DNA from 2 places in the Streptomyces sp. NPDC001868 genome. Region 2 is predicted to be linked to the other one. Evidence: predicted binding sites of a transcription regulator. Region 2 holds the regulator's gene; the other holds the start of a gene.
What was found. The regulator HrcA, encoded in region 2, represses chaperone genes, less so after heat shock. The targets are predictions, from matches to a motif close to TTNGCACTCNGNNNNNCNGAGTGCNAA.

Region 1 (6,232 bases), on a different contig from region 2:
CACGTACGGCTCGAATTCGTCGACGGACGCGTCCGCACCAAGGACCCGCTCAGCGTCGAGGACTTCGAGGAACTGGCACGGCGGGCACCGGAGACCGTCCGGCTTGAGTACATCAACGGAAAACTAGAGGTCAAGGCAGTGCCGGACGGCAACCACCGCTCGATCTACCTCTGGCTGGTGCGCCAGTTCCTTCTCCACTGCCCCGACCTTGATCTCGCGCCCGAATCAGGCGTCAAGGCCGAGGCATATCGCAAGGGGCGAGCCCGCACCGACGCGGTGCTCGTGCCGGTGGACCATCTCGTCGGGCACGGCGAGTGGTCCGAGACCGACGGCATCCTGATGGCCCTGGAGATCACCTCCCACGACCGCGACACCGACCAGCGCGACCGAATCGACAAGCCCATCGGCTACGCGGCAGCCGACATCCCCGTCTACCTCCTCATCGACCGCGAAGACAACACCGTCAAGGTCTTCAGCGAACCCAAGGACGGCCGCTATCAGCAGGTCGTTTCCCACCCTTGGGGCGCGACCGTCGAGCTGCCCGCCCCCGTCAGCATCACCCTCAAGACCGAGAAGCTCAAGGACTACGCCTGACACAGGCCGGGGCCGGGCCCCCTCCTGGACCCGACCCCGCCTCAAAAGTCGGCTCAGCTGAGCGAGCCCAGCGCCGCCGGCTCGAAGGACTTCAGCTCGCCGAAGCGGCCGTCGAGCACCTTCGCCGCCCACTCCGGGTCCTGGAGCAGCGCGCGGCCCACGGCGACGAGGTCGAACTCCTCGGCCTCCAGCCCGTCCAGCAGGTCGTCGATGGCCTTGGTCGACGAGCCCTCACCGGCGAACGCGGCGATGAACTCCCCGTCCAGGCCGACCGAGCCGACGGTGATGGTGGGCTTGCCTGTGAGCTTCTTCGTCCAGCCCGCGAGGTTCAGCTCGGAGCCCTCGAACTCCGCCTGCCAGTAGCGGCGCGTGGAGGCGTGGAACGCGTCGACACCGGCCGCCACGAGCGGGCTCAGCAGCGCCTGAAGCTCCTCGGGCGTCTCGGCGAGGCGCGCGTCGTACGCCTCCTGCTTCCACTGCGAGTACCGGAAGATGACGGGGAAGTCGGCGGACACGGAGTCCCGTACGGCCGCCACGATCTCCGCCGCGAACTTCGTACGGGCGACGAGGTCACCGCCGTAGGCGTCCGTACGGCGGTTGGTGCGCTCCCAGAGGAACTGGTCGATCAGGTAGCCGTGGGCGCCGTGGATCTCGACGCCGTCCATGCCGATGCGCTCGGCCTCGGCGGCGGACTTGGCGAAGGCGGCGATGACCTCGTCGATGTCGGCCTGAGTCATGGCCCGGCCGCCCTCGGCCTCGGTGCCGTCGACGCGCAGCCCGGAGGGGCCGAGGACCGGGGCCTCGGGGAAGAGCTTGCCCTGCTGCCGGACGGTCCCGATGTGCCACAGCTGCGGCACGATGGTGCCGCCCCCGGCGTGCACGGCCTCCGCGACCTTCGCCCACCCGGCGAGCTGCTCCTCACCGGCGAACCTCGGCACCCCGTCCAGGTCCCCGGCCGTCTCGTGCCCGACGTACGTCCCCTCGGTCACGATCAGACCGACCCCCGCGGCGGCCCGACGCCCGTAGTACGAGGCCACGTCCGCCCCCGGCACACCACCGGGCGAGAACACCCGCGTCATGGGCGCCATGGCGATCCGGTTCGGAACGGTCAGCCCGTTGATCGTGACGGGCCGGGACAGGATCTCGGCGGCACGGGAGGTGGAGGCGGCGGAGGTCGTGGAGGCGGTGGTCACGTGGGGACTCCTTGAAGGGGAGAGGGGATGACTGGATGCCAGGCGGTATGCATTCCATGCACACGCATATAGCGTCCTCTCGCACAACCGCCCCGCCCGCCCCGGAATTCCGCGACCCCGCCCCCGCCCACTGTGACCCCGGACACGCCCGAGGGCGGCACCCCCCGCGTCCAGGGGGTGCCGCCCTCGGTACTGAAGGACGGTGATCGACCGGGGTGACCCGGGGTCGATCAGAAGTCCATGTCACCGCCCGGCATACCGCCACCGGCGGGCGCGGCGGACTTCTCCGGCTTGTCGGCGATGACGGCCTCGGTGGTGAGGAAGAGCGCGGCGATGGAGGCGGCGTTCTGCAGAGCGGAGCGCGTGACCTTCGCCGGGTCGATGATGCCTTCGGCGATCATGTCGACGTACTCACCGGTCGCGGCGTTCAGGCCGTGGCCGACGGGCAGGTTGCGCACCTTCTCGACGATGACACCGCCCTCGAGACCGCCGTTGACGGCGATCTGCTTGAGCGGGGCCTCCAGGGCGAGCCGCACGGCGTTGGCGCCGGTCGCCTCGTCACCCTCCAGGTCCAGCTTCTCGAAGACCGAGGAGGCCTGGAGCAGGGCCACGCCACCACCGGCGACGATGCCCTCCTCGACGGCCGCCTTCGCGTTGCGAACGGCGTCCTCGATGCGGTGCTTGCGCTCCTTGAGCTCGACCTCGGTCGCGGCACCGGCCTTGATGACGGCCACGCCGCCCGCGAGCTTCGCCAGGCGCTCCTGGAGCTTCTCGCGGTCGTAGTCCGAGTCGCTGTTCTCGATCTCGGCGCGGATCTGGTTGACCCGGCCGGCGACCTGGTCCGTGTCACCGGAGCCGTCGACGATCGTCGTCTCGTCCTTGGTGATGACGATCTTGCGGGCGCGGCCCAGGAGGTCCAGGGTCGCGTTCTCCAGCTTGAGACCGACCTCCTCGGAGATGACCTCGCCGCCCGTGAGGATGGCGATGTCGTTCAGCATCGCCTTGCGGCGGTCACCGAAGCCCGGGGCCTTGACGGCGACGGACTTGAAGGTGCCACGGATCTTGTTGACGACCAGGGTCGACAGGGCCTCGCCCTCGACGTCCTCGGCGATGATCAGCAGCGGCTTGCCCGACTGCATGACCTTCTCCAGGAGCGGGAGCAGGTCCTTGACGTTGGAGACCTTGGAGTTGGCGATGAGGATGTAGGGGTCCTCGAGCACCGCCTCCATGCGCTCCATGTCGGTCGCGAAGTACGCCGAGATGTAGCCCTTGTCGAAGCGCATGCCCTCGGTGAGCTCAAGCTCCAGACCGAAGGTCTGCGACTCCTCGACGGTGATGACGCCTTCCTTGCCGACCTTGTCCATCGCCTCGGCGATGAGCTCGCCGATCTGGGTGTCGGCGGCGGAGATGGAGGCCGTGGAGGCGATCTGCTCCTTGGTCTCGACCTCCTTGGCCTGGTCGAGCAGCGCACCGGAGACGGCCTCGACGGCCTTCTCGATACCGCGCTTGAGGGCCATCGGGTTGGCGCCGGCGGCTACGTTGCGCAGGCCTTCGCGGACCAGCGCCTGGGCCAGGACGGTCGCGGTCGTCGTGCCGTCACCGGCGACGTCGTCCGTCTTCTTCGCGACTTCCTTGACCAGCTCGGCGCCGATCTTCTCGTACGGGTCCTCGAGCTCGATCTCCTTGGCGATGGAAACACCATCGTTGGTGATCGTGGGGGCGCCCCACTTCTTCTCGAGGACGACGTTGCGGCCCTTGGGGCCGAGCGTCACCTTGACGGCGTCCGCGAGCTGGTTCATGCCGCGCTCGAGGCCGCGCCGTGCCTCCTCGTCGAACGCGATGATCTTGGCCATGTGAAGTGGTCCTCCCGGACAGGGGGTGGATTTCTCCGGACCGTGCTGGCGCCCGCGACGGACGGCTCGCCGGCCTCGTGGTTCCTTGCCCCACATGGCCTGCGGGCCTCACCGACCCGATCCTCGTTGTCACTCTCACCTTCAGAGTGCTAACGCCAATGATTAGCACTCGGCATGGTCGAGTGCAAGCGCCTCTCGATGATCCGCAGGTGAACGCGCCCCTGCGCGCCCCCGCACGCGACTCCCGCCGGCACCCGTCCGGCCCCGGCCGCGCACACGGACACGGACACGGACTCGGGCAAGGACTCGGGCACACAGAAGGACCCGCACCCGTATGACGGGGTGCGGGCCCTCCTTGAAGAACGAAGAACGTCGCTGCGTTGAAACCCGGCGCGTTACTTCAGCCGGCCGCGAGTCGGACCATGTCCGCCTGCGGCCCCTTCTGACCCTGCGAGATCTCGAACTCGACCCGCTGGCCCTCTTCCAGGGTGCGGTAACCGTCCATCTGGATCGCGCTGTAGTGGACGAATACATCCGCACCACCGTCGACCGCGATGAAGCCGTACCCCTTCTCCGCGTTGAACCACTTGACGGTGCCCTGAGCCATGCCTAACTCCCCTATTACTGGCCCTTGCACAGATCCACACTTCGCGGATCCGGGTCAGACCTCACCCCCCAACGGTTGGGGGTGTGCGCCGGAACGCGTCGACCGCGGCCGAATGTATCTGTCCAACTGCCCTCTGCAACAGGTCAATCGGACGAGAATTCTGGACACGACCGGTCGGGAATGTACGAACAATTCGCCCGAATTCAGGGCAAGTCGGGCCCCACAAAAGGCACGAAATACGCAAAAGGCCTGCACAGTTTGGCTACTTCATATAGGGCGTGCGGCGCGCTCACATATGCGCCCGGCATGAAATCACTACGGCGATCGGACCGGGTTCCCCAACTCTACAGTGCTCAACCATAGAGAATTGCCCCCTCCGCTTCTCTCACGGAGGGGGCAATTCGATGAACTCTCGGTAATCAAAGTTACCGACGGTTACTACCGACGGGTACTGACCGGGGGTCAGCCACCGGCGACCGCGGGAATGATCGACACACCCGCACCGTCCGGCGTGGCCGTCTCCAGCCCCTGCTCGAACCGGACATCATCGTCATTCACGTACACATTCACGAACCGCCGCAACTTGCCCTGATCATCCAGAACCCGGGCGGCGATCCCGTTGTGGTTCTTCTCGAGATCGGCGATGACCTCGGCGAGGGTGGCCCCTTCGGCGGTCACTTCGGCCTGTCCACCCGTGTAGGTGCGAAGGATGGTGGGGATACGGACGGAAACGCTCACGATGGGACCTCCGGTCAGGTGGTGTTTTTAGGGGCGCGGGGAACTGCGCGACCAGCCCCCACGGACCCGCAGACGAACGACTACCAGGCCTTACGCCAGACCGGCCGCACGGAACGAATCAAGGCTGGGCCGAATGGTCGCGGTCAGCCCGGTCCCGGCCACCGCGTCCAACGTCTTGAGCCCGTCCCCGGTGTTGAGAACAACCGTGGTCAGCGTGGGATCAAGAACCCCGTCCTCGATCAGCTTCTTCGCGACCCCGACGGTCACCCCACCCGCGGTCTCGGCGAAGATCCCCTCCGTCCGCGCGAGCAACTTGATCGCCTCGACGACCTGCTCGTCGTTCACGTCCTCCACGGCCCCACCGGTCCGCCGCGCGATGTCGAGCACATACGGCCCGTCCGCCGGGTTGCCGATGGCGAGCGACTTGGCGATCGTGTTGGGCTTCTGCGGCCGTACGACGTCGTGGCCCGCCTTGAAGGCCACCGACACCGGCGAACACCCCTCCGCCTGCGCACCGAAGATCTTGTACGGCTTGTCCTCGACGAGCCCGAGCTTGATCAGCTCCTGGAGCCCCTTGTCGATCTTCGTGAGCTGCGACCCGGAGGCGATGGGCACGACGAGCTGGTCGGGCAGCTGCCAGCCGAGCTGCTCGCAGATCTCGTACGCCAGGGTCTTGGAGCCCTCCGCGTAGTACGGCCGCAGGTTGACGTTCACGAAGCCCCAGCCCTCGCCGGCCGGGTCGCCGATCAGCTCGGAGCAGAAGCGGTTCACGTCGTCGTAGTTGCCCTCGATACCGACGAGCTCGCCGCCGTAGATCGCGGCCATGACGACCTTGCCCTGCTCCAGGTCGTGCGGGATGAACACGCAGGACCGGAAACCGGCGCGGGCGGCGGCGGCGCCGACGGCACCGGCCAGGTTGCCCGTGGAGGAGCAGGAGAGGGTGGTGAAGCCGAAGGCGCGGGCCGCCTCCAGGGCCTGGGCGACGACGCGGTCCTTGAAGGAGTGCGTCGGGTTGCCCGAGTCGTCCTTGATGAAGAGCTTGCCGGCGTCGACACCGAGCGCGGCGGCCAGATTGTCGGCCTTGACGAGCTGGGTCCAGCCGGGGTTGATGTTCGGCTTGTCGGCGACATCGGCCGGGACGGGCAGCAGGGGCGCGTAACGCCAGATGTTCGCGGGCCCGGACTCGATCTTCTTCCGCAGCTCCTCCGTGTCGTACGCGGAGTAGTCGTACGCGATCTCCAGCGGCC
Region 2 (6,232 bases):
TCCCCGCGCCCCTGAAGATTCAGGCCCCTGCGGGCCTGAGAAGCACAGGGCGCAGCCCGTGCTTCTCAGGGGCGCGGGGAACTGCGCGAGAAGCCCCACGCACCCGTACCCGACAACGCACCCACTCAGCGCCCGTTGAACGCGTCCTTCAGCCGAGAGAACAAGCCCTGCTGCCCGGGCTGGAACTGCCCCGTCGGCCGCTCCTCACCCCGCAGCGCGGCGAGCTGCCGCAGCAACCCCTCCTGCTCGGGATCGAGCTTCGTCGGCGTCTGCACCTCGACGTGGACGATCAGATCCCCACGCCCCCCACCGCGCAGATGCGTGACACCCCGCCCGTGCAACGGAATCGACTGCCCGGACTGCGTCCCGGGCCGGATGTCGACCTCCTCGAGACCGTCCAGCGTCTCCAACGGCACCTTCGTACCCAGAGACGCCGCCGTCATCGGAATCGTCACCGTGCAGTGCAGATCGTCCCCGCGCCGCTGGAACATCGCGTGCGGCAGCTCGTGGATCTCGACATAGAGGTCACCGGCGGGCCCGCCACCGGGCCCGACCTCACCCTCTCCGGCCAGCTGGATCCGCGTGCCGTTGTCGACACCGGCCGGGATCTTGACCGTGAGCGTCCGCCGCGACCTCACCCGCCCGTCGCCCGCGCACTCGGGGCAGGGGTTGGGGACGATCGTGCCGAAGCCCTGGCACTGCGGACAGGGCCGGGAGGTCATGACCTGACCGAGGAAGGACCGCGTGACCTGCGAGACCTCACCGCGACCGCGGCACATGTCACAGGTCTGGGCGGTGGTGCCCGGAGCCGCGCCCTCACCGCTGCACGTGGTGCAGACGATGGCCGTGTCGACCTGGATGTCCTTCGTCGTGCCGAAGGCCGCCTCGTCGAGGTCGATCTCCAGCCGGATCATCGCGTCCTGGCCGCGCCGCGTACGCGACCGGGGGCCCCGCTGGGACGCCGTACCGAAGAAGGCGTCCATGATGTCCGAGAAGTTGCCGAAGCCACCGGCGCCGAAGCCGCCCGCGCCCCCGCCGCCCGCCTGGGACAGCGGGTCGCCGCCGAGGTCGTAGACCTGCTTCTTCTGCGGGTCCGACAACACCTCGTAGGCGGCGTTGATCTCCTTGAACCGCTCCTGGGTCTTCGGATCGGGATTGACGTCCGGATGCAGCTCGCGCGCGAGCCTCCGGAACGCCTTCTTGATCTCGTCCTGAGACGCGTCGCGGCGCACGCCGAGCACGGCGTAGTAGTCCGTGGCCACTTAAGACTCCGCCAGGATCTGTCCGACGTACCGTGCCACCGCTCGTACCGCTCCCATCGTTCCCGGATAGTCCATGCGCGTAGGTCCGACCACGCCCAGTTTCGCTACTGCCTCGCCGCCCGAACCGTAGCCGACGGAGACGACGGACGTGGAGTTGAGTCCCTCATACGCGTTCTCATGACCGATGCGTACGGTCATGCCCGAATCCCCGGCCTCGCCAAGCAACTTGAGGAGGACGACCTGCTCCTCCAAGGCTTCCAGAACGGGCCGGATGGTGAGGGGGAAGTCATGTCCGAAGCGGGTGAGATTGGCGGTTCCGCCGATCATCAGCCGCTCCTCGCTCTCCTCGACGAGTGCTTCGAGAAGGGTGGAGAGCACGGTCGCGACCGTGCCCCGGTCCTCGACGTCGAACGCCTCCGGCAGGTCCTCGACCAGCCGGGGCACATCGGTGAACCGGCGGCCCGCGACCTTGCTGTTGAGCCGGGCCCGCAGATCCGCGAGTGACGTTTCTCCGAACGGCGCCGGACAGTCGACCAGCCGTTGTTCCACCCGTCCCGTGTCCGTGATCAGCACGAGCATCAGCCGGGCGGGGGCCAGCGACAGCAGCTCCACATGCCGCACCGTCGATCGTGTGAGCGACGGGTACTGCACGACGGCGACCTGCCGCGTGAGCTGCGCGAGCAGCCGTACGGTCCTGGCGACCACATCGTCCAGATCGACCGCGCCGTCCAGGAAGTTCTGGATGGCGCGCCGCTCGGGCGGGGTCATCGGCTTGACGCCGGCCAGCTTGTCGACGAAGAGCCGGTACCCCTTGTCGGTGGGGATGCGGCCCGCGCTGGTGTGGGGCTGGGCGATGAAACCCTCGTCCTCCAGCGCCGCCATGTCGTTGCGGACGGTCGCCGGGGAGACACCCAGGTTGTGCCGCTCGGTGAGCGCCTTGGAACCGACCGGCTCCTCGGTGCCCACATAGTCCTGGACGATGGCGCGCAACACCTGGAGCCTGCGTTCACTGAGCACCGCGCACACCTCCAGTCCGCTCTCCTGTGACTCTCTCTTGGCACTCACCCCGGGCGAGTGCCAACACTCCCCGCCCAGTGTACGGCGGTGGGGTACGCCCCCGGCAAGGCCGGTCCAGCCATGTCATGCCGACGTGTACCGACCTGTCCGATGATGTCGGGCGCCTTCCTACCGACGGGTATGCGACGGCTGCCTCCGTCCGGTCCCTCCCTCCGGCACGCGGAATTCGGCGGGGAGGCTCAGTGGGCCTCGGGGAGCTACAGCTAGCGTCGGCGCATGACGGTGACTTGGGAAGAGTGCGGATGGCAGGGATTGACGCCCCGGGTCGGACGGTGCCGCCTTCCCGGCTGGGACTGCACGGTCGGGCTGGTGGCCGGGGACGGCGCGGCCCTCGTGATCGACGCGGGTTCGAGCCTGCGGGAGGGCGCGCGGTTGCGCACCGAGGCGTGCCGGCTGCTCGGCGGCGCCCGTGTGACACATCTCGCGCTCACCCACCCCCACTTCGACCATGTCTTCGGGGCGGCGGCGTTCGCCGGGGTGGAGGTCTTCGGCGCGGTGGGCGTCGACGGTGTCCTGATCCGTGACCGCGACATCCTCCACGCGGACGCCGTGCACCACGGTCTCGCCCCGGTGGACGCGACGGAGGCCGCCGACCTCCTGGTACGCCCCCGTCACCAGGTCTCCGGCGAGTGGACGCTCGACCTGGGCGGCGGCGTCCGGGTCCTGCTGGCGAACGTCGGCCCGGGTCACACGGGCCACGACCTGGCCGTCCTGGTGCCGGGGGCCTCGGACGGCTCCCCCGACGTGGTCTTCTGCGGGGACCTCGTCGAGGAGTCCGGCGAACCGCAGTCGGGCCCGGACTCCGTCCCCTCCCGCTGGCCGGCCGCTCTGGACCGCCTCCTGAACCTGGGCGGCGAGGACGCGCTGTACGTCCCCGGGCACGGGGCGGTGGTGGACGCGGCGTTCGTACGGGCCCAACGCGACGCGCTGGCCCGCCGCTTCGGCGTGTCGGGCTGAGGGCGCGGGCATCCGGGCGCGGCTTCTCCTATCGTCACTCGAATGCGCCAGTACTCACCCGACCTGACCCCTCCCTGGAAGAAGCCCCAGCCGGCCCCCGAGGTCCCGGCAGACCCCGGTCTGGTCGTCGAGGAGCCCACCACCGGGTTCTGCGGGGCGGTCGTCCGCTGCGAGGCGGGCACGGTGACGCTGGAGGACCGCTTCGGCAAACACCGCGTGTTCCCGCTGGAACCCCGGGGCTTCCTGCTGGAGGGCCGGGTCGTGACGCTGGTCCGCCCCTCCTCCGCCGCCCCGGTCCGCCCCAGCCGCACGGCCTCCGGCTCGGTCGCCGTCCCCGGCGCCCGCGCCCGCGTGGCCCGCGCCGGCCGCATCTACGTCGAGGGCCGCCACGACGCCGAACTCGTCGAGCGGGTCTGGGGCGACGACCTGCGCATCGAGGGCGTGGTCGTGGAGTACCTGGAGGGCGTGGACGACCTGCCCGCGATCGTCGCGGACTTCGCCCCGGGCCCGGACGCCCGCCTCGGCGTCCTGGTCGACCACCTGGTCCCCGGCAGCAAGGAGTCCCGTATCGCGGCGTCGGTGACGAGCGACCACGCCCTCGTCGTCGGCCACCCGTACATCGACATCTGGGAGGCCGTGAAGCCGTCCTCGGTGGGCATCACGGCCTGGCCACGCGTGCCGCGCGGGCAGGACTGGAAGACGGGGGTGTGCCGGGCGCTGGGGTGGCCTTCGGAGAACACGGGGGCGGTGTGGCAGGCGATTCTGGCGCGGGTGGGCTCCTACAAGGACCTGGAGCCCGAGCTGCTGGGGCGGGTGGAGGAGCTGATCGACTTCGTCACGGACAGCGGTGGTGCCTGACAGTCGCCCTGGATCAGTCCACCAGGTCCCGCACCACCGCGTCCGCCAGCAACCGCCCCCGCAGCGTCAGCACCGCGCGCCCCTCCTCGTACGGCCCCGCCTCCAGCAGCCCGTCGGCCAGTGCCCGAGCGGCTGCGGCCAGGCCCTCTTCCCGCAGCAGCGACAACGGGCAGCCCTCCCGGAGCCGTAGCTCCAGCAGGATGCGTTCGACCCGGCGGTCCTCGTCCGCGAGGAGCTCCCGCCCGGCGCCCGGTGAGCGCCCGGCGGCCAGTGCGCCCGCGTACGCGCCGGGGTGCTTGACGTTCCACCAGCGGACGCCGCCGACGTGGCTGTGGGCGCCCGGCCCGGCGCCCCACCAGTCGGCGCCGCGCCAGTACAGCTCGTTGTGGAGGCAGCGCCCGGCGTCGGAGGTGGCCCAGTTGGAGACCTCGTACCAGTCGAAGCCGGCGGCCGAGAGCATCTCCTCGGCGATGAGATAGCGGTCGGCGTGGACGTCGTCGTCGGTCATCGGGACCTCGCCCCGGCGGATGCGCCGGGCGAGCTGCGTGCCCTCCTCGACGATCAGCGCGTACGCCGAGATGTGATCCGGTCCGGCGCCGAGCGCGGCGTCCAGGGAGGCCCGCCAGTCGTCGTCGGACTCCCCGGGCGTGCCGTAGATCAGGTCGAGGTTGACATGGTCGAACCCTGCGGCGCGCGCCTCCGCCACGCACGCTTCCGGGCGCCCCGGCGTATGCGTACGGTCGAGGATCTTCAGGACGTGCTGCCGGGCGCTCTGCATACCGAAGGAGAGCCGGTTGAAGCCGCCCGCGCGCAGGGTCTCCAGATAGGCGGGGTCGACCGACTCCGGGTTCGCCTCGGTCGTCACCTCCGCGTCGTCCGCGAGCCCGAACTCCTCCCGGATCGCCCCCAGCATCCGTACGAGGTCGTCGGCGGCCAGCAGCGTGGGTGTGCCGCCGCCGACGAAGACCGTACGGACGGGGCGCGGGTCGTCGCCGAGGACCTTGCGGGCGAGGCGGATCTCGTCGACGACCGTGTCCGCGTAGTTGTCGCGGGAGGCGAGGACGCCGCCGGTGCCGCGCAGCTCGGTCGCGGTGTAGGTGTTGAAGTCGCAGTAGCCGCAGCGGGTCGCGCAGTACGGGACGTGCAGATAGAACCCGAGGGGCCGCTCGGCCGCGCCGGCCAGGGCGTGCGCGGGCAGCGCCCCGTCGTCGGGGACGGGCTCACCGTCGGGGAGTGCGGAAGGCATGTCCTCCATTGTCCAGCACCGGCCGACTGCCGGTTTCCGTCACTTTCCGTGCTTCCGCCGCTCCTCCGCCGTACGTTCCGTCACTCCGCCTGCAGCACCAGCAGCGCCAGATCGTCGTCCGGTGGCCGTTCCCCGAACTCGTGCACGAGTCGGCGGATGCGTTCGGCGATCAGCTGGGCGTCGAGTCCGGCGCAGCCGACGAGCGCCGTGGCGAGACCGTCCTCGTCGTCGAACATGTGCGGCCCGCTGCGTCGCTCGGTGACCCCGTCGGTCACGCACAGCAGCGTGTCGCCGTGGCGCAGCTCGAAGGTCTCGGAGACGTACTCGGTGTCCTCGATCACCCCGAGCAGCGTCTGCGGCTCGGCCACGGCCCGTACGTCGCCGTCGGGGCCCAGGAGCAGCGGCAGCGGGTGCCCGGCGGAGGCGAGGGTGCAGTGGACGCCGCCGTCGAAGGGGACGAGTTCGCCGTAGAGGAGGGAGAGGAAACGGGTCTGCGGGCCGTCGGGGTCGACGAGGCCGGGGTCGCCCGCCGTGACCAGGGCACGGGCGGCGGCGTCGGCCGCCTCGGTGGCGTCGTCGAGGAGGAGCTGATTGAGGCGGTCGAGCACGTCCGCGACGCCGTACCCCTCGCGGGCGAGCAGCCGCAGCCAGGGCCGGGCGAGGCCGATGACCACCGCCGCCTCGGGGCCCTTGCCCTGGACATCGCCGATCGCGAAGCACCAGCGGCCCCGGCCCGCCGGGAACAGATCGTAGAAGTCGCCGCTGGGCCCGCCCTTGTCGCACGGCTCGTACACCAGCGCGCTGGACACCCCGGGGATCTCGGCGACCGCGC

Region 1: the regulator HrcA is predicted to act here: its motif matches at 3,803-3,829, upstream of groL (chaperonin GroEL).

The regions. Positions count from the first base shown of each region.
Region 1 covers NZ_JBEOYO010000013.1:55,443-61,674, reverse strand. The annotation lists gene ABT147_RS17635 (Uma2 family endonuclease) at 1-594, shown strand, start outside; gene ABT147_RS17630 (NADH:flavin oxidoreductase) at 648-1,787, opposite strand; gene groL (chaperonin GroEL) at 2,018-3,640, opposite strand; gene ABT147_RS17620 (cold-shock protein) at 4,041-4,247, opposite strand; gene ABT147_RS17615 (MoaD/ThiS family protein) at 4,710-4,985, opposite strand; gene thrC (threonine synthase) at 5,076-6,232, opposite strand, start outside.
Region 2 covers NZ_JBEOYO010000039.1:3-6,234, forward strand. The annotation lists gene dnaJ (molecular chaperone DnaJ) at 126-1,262, opposite strand; gene hrcA (heat-inducible transcriptional repressor HrcA) at 1,263-2,279, opposite strand; gene ABT147_RS33350 (MBL fold metallo-hydrolase) at 2,556-3,296, shown strand; gene ABT147_RS33355 (DUF3097 domain-containing protein) at 3,339-4,154, shown strand; gene hemW (radical SAM family heme chaperone HemW) at 4,168-5,400, opposite strand; gene ABT147_RS33365 (SpoIIE family protein phosphatase) at 5,481-6,232, opposite strand, start outside.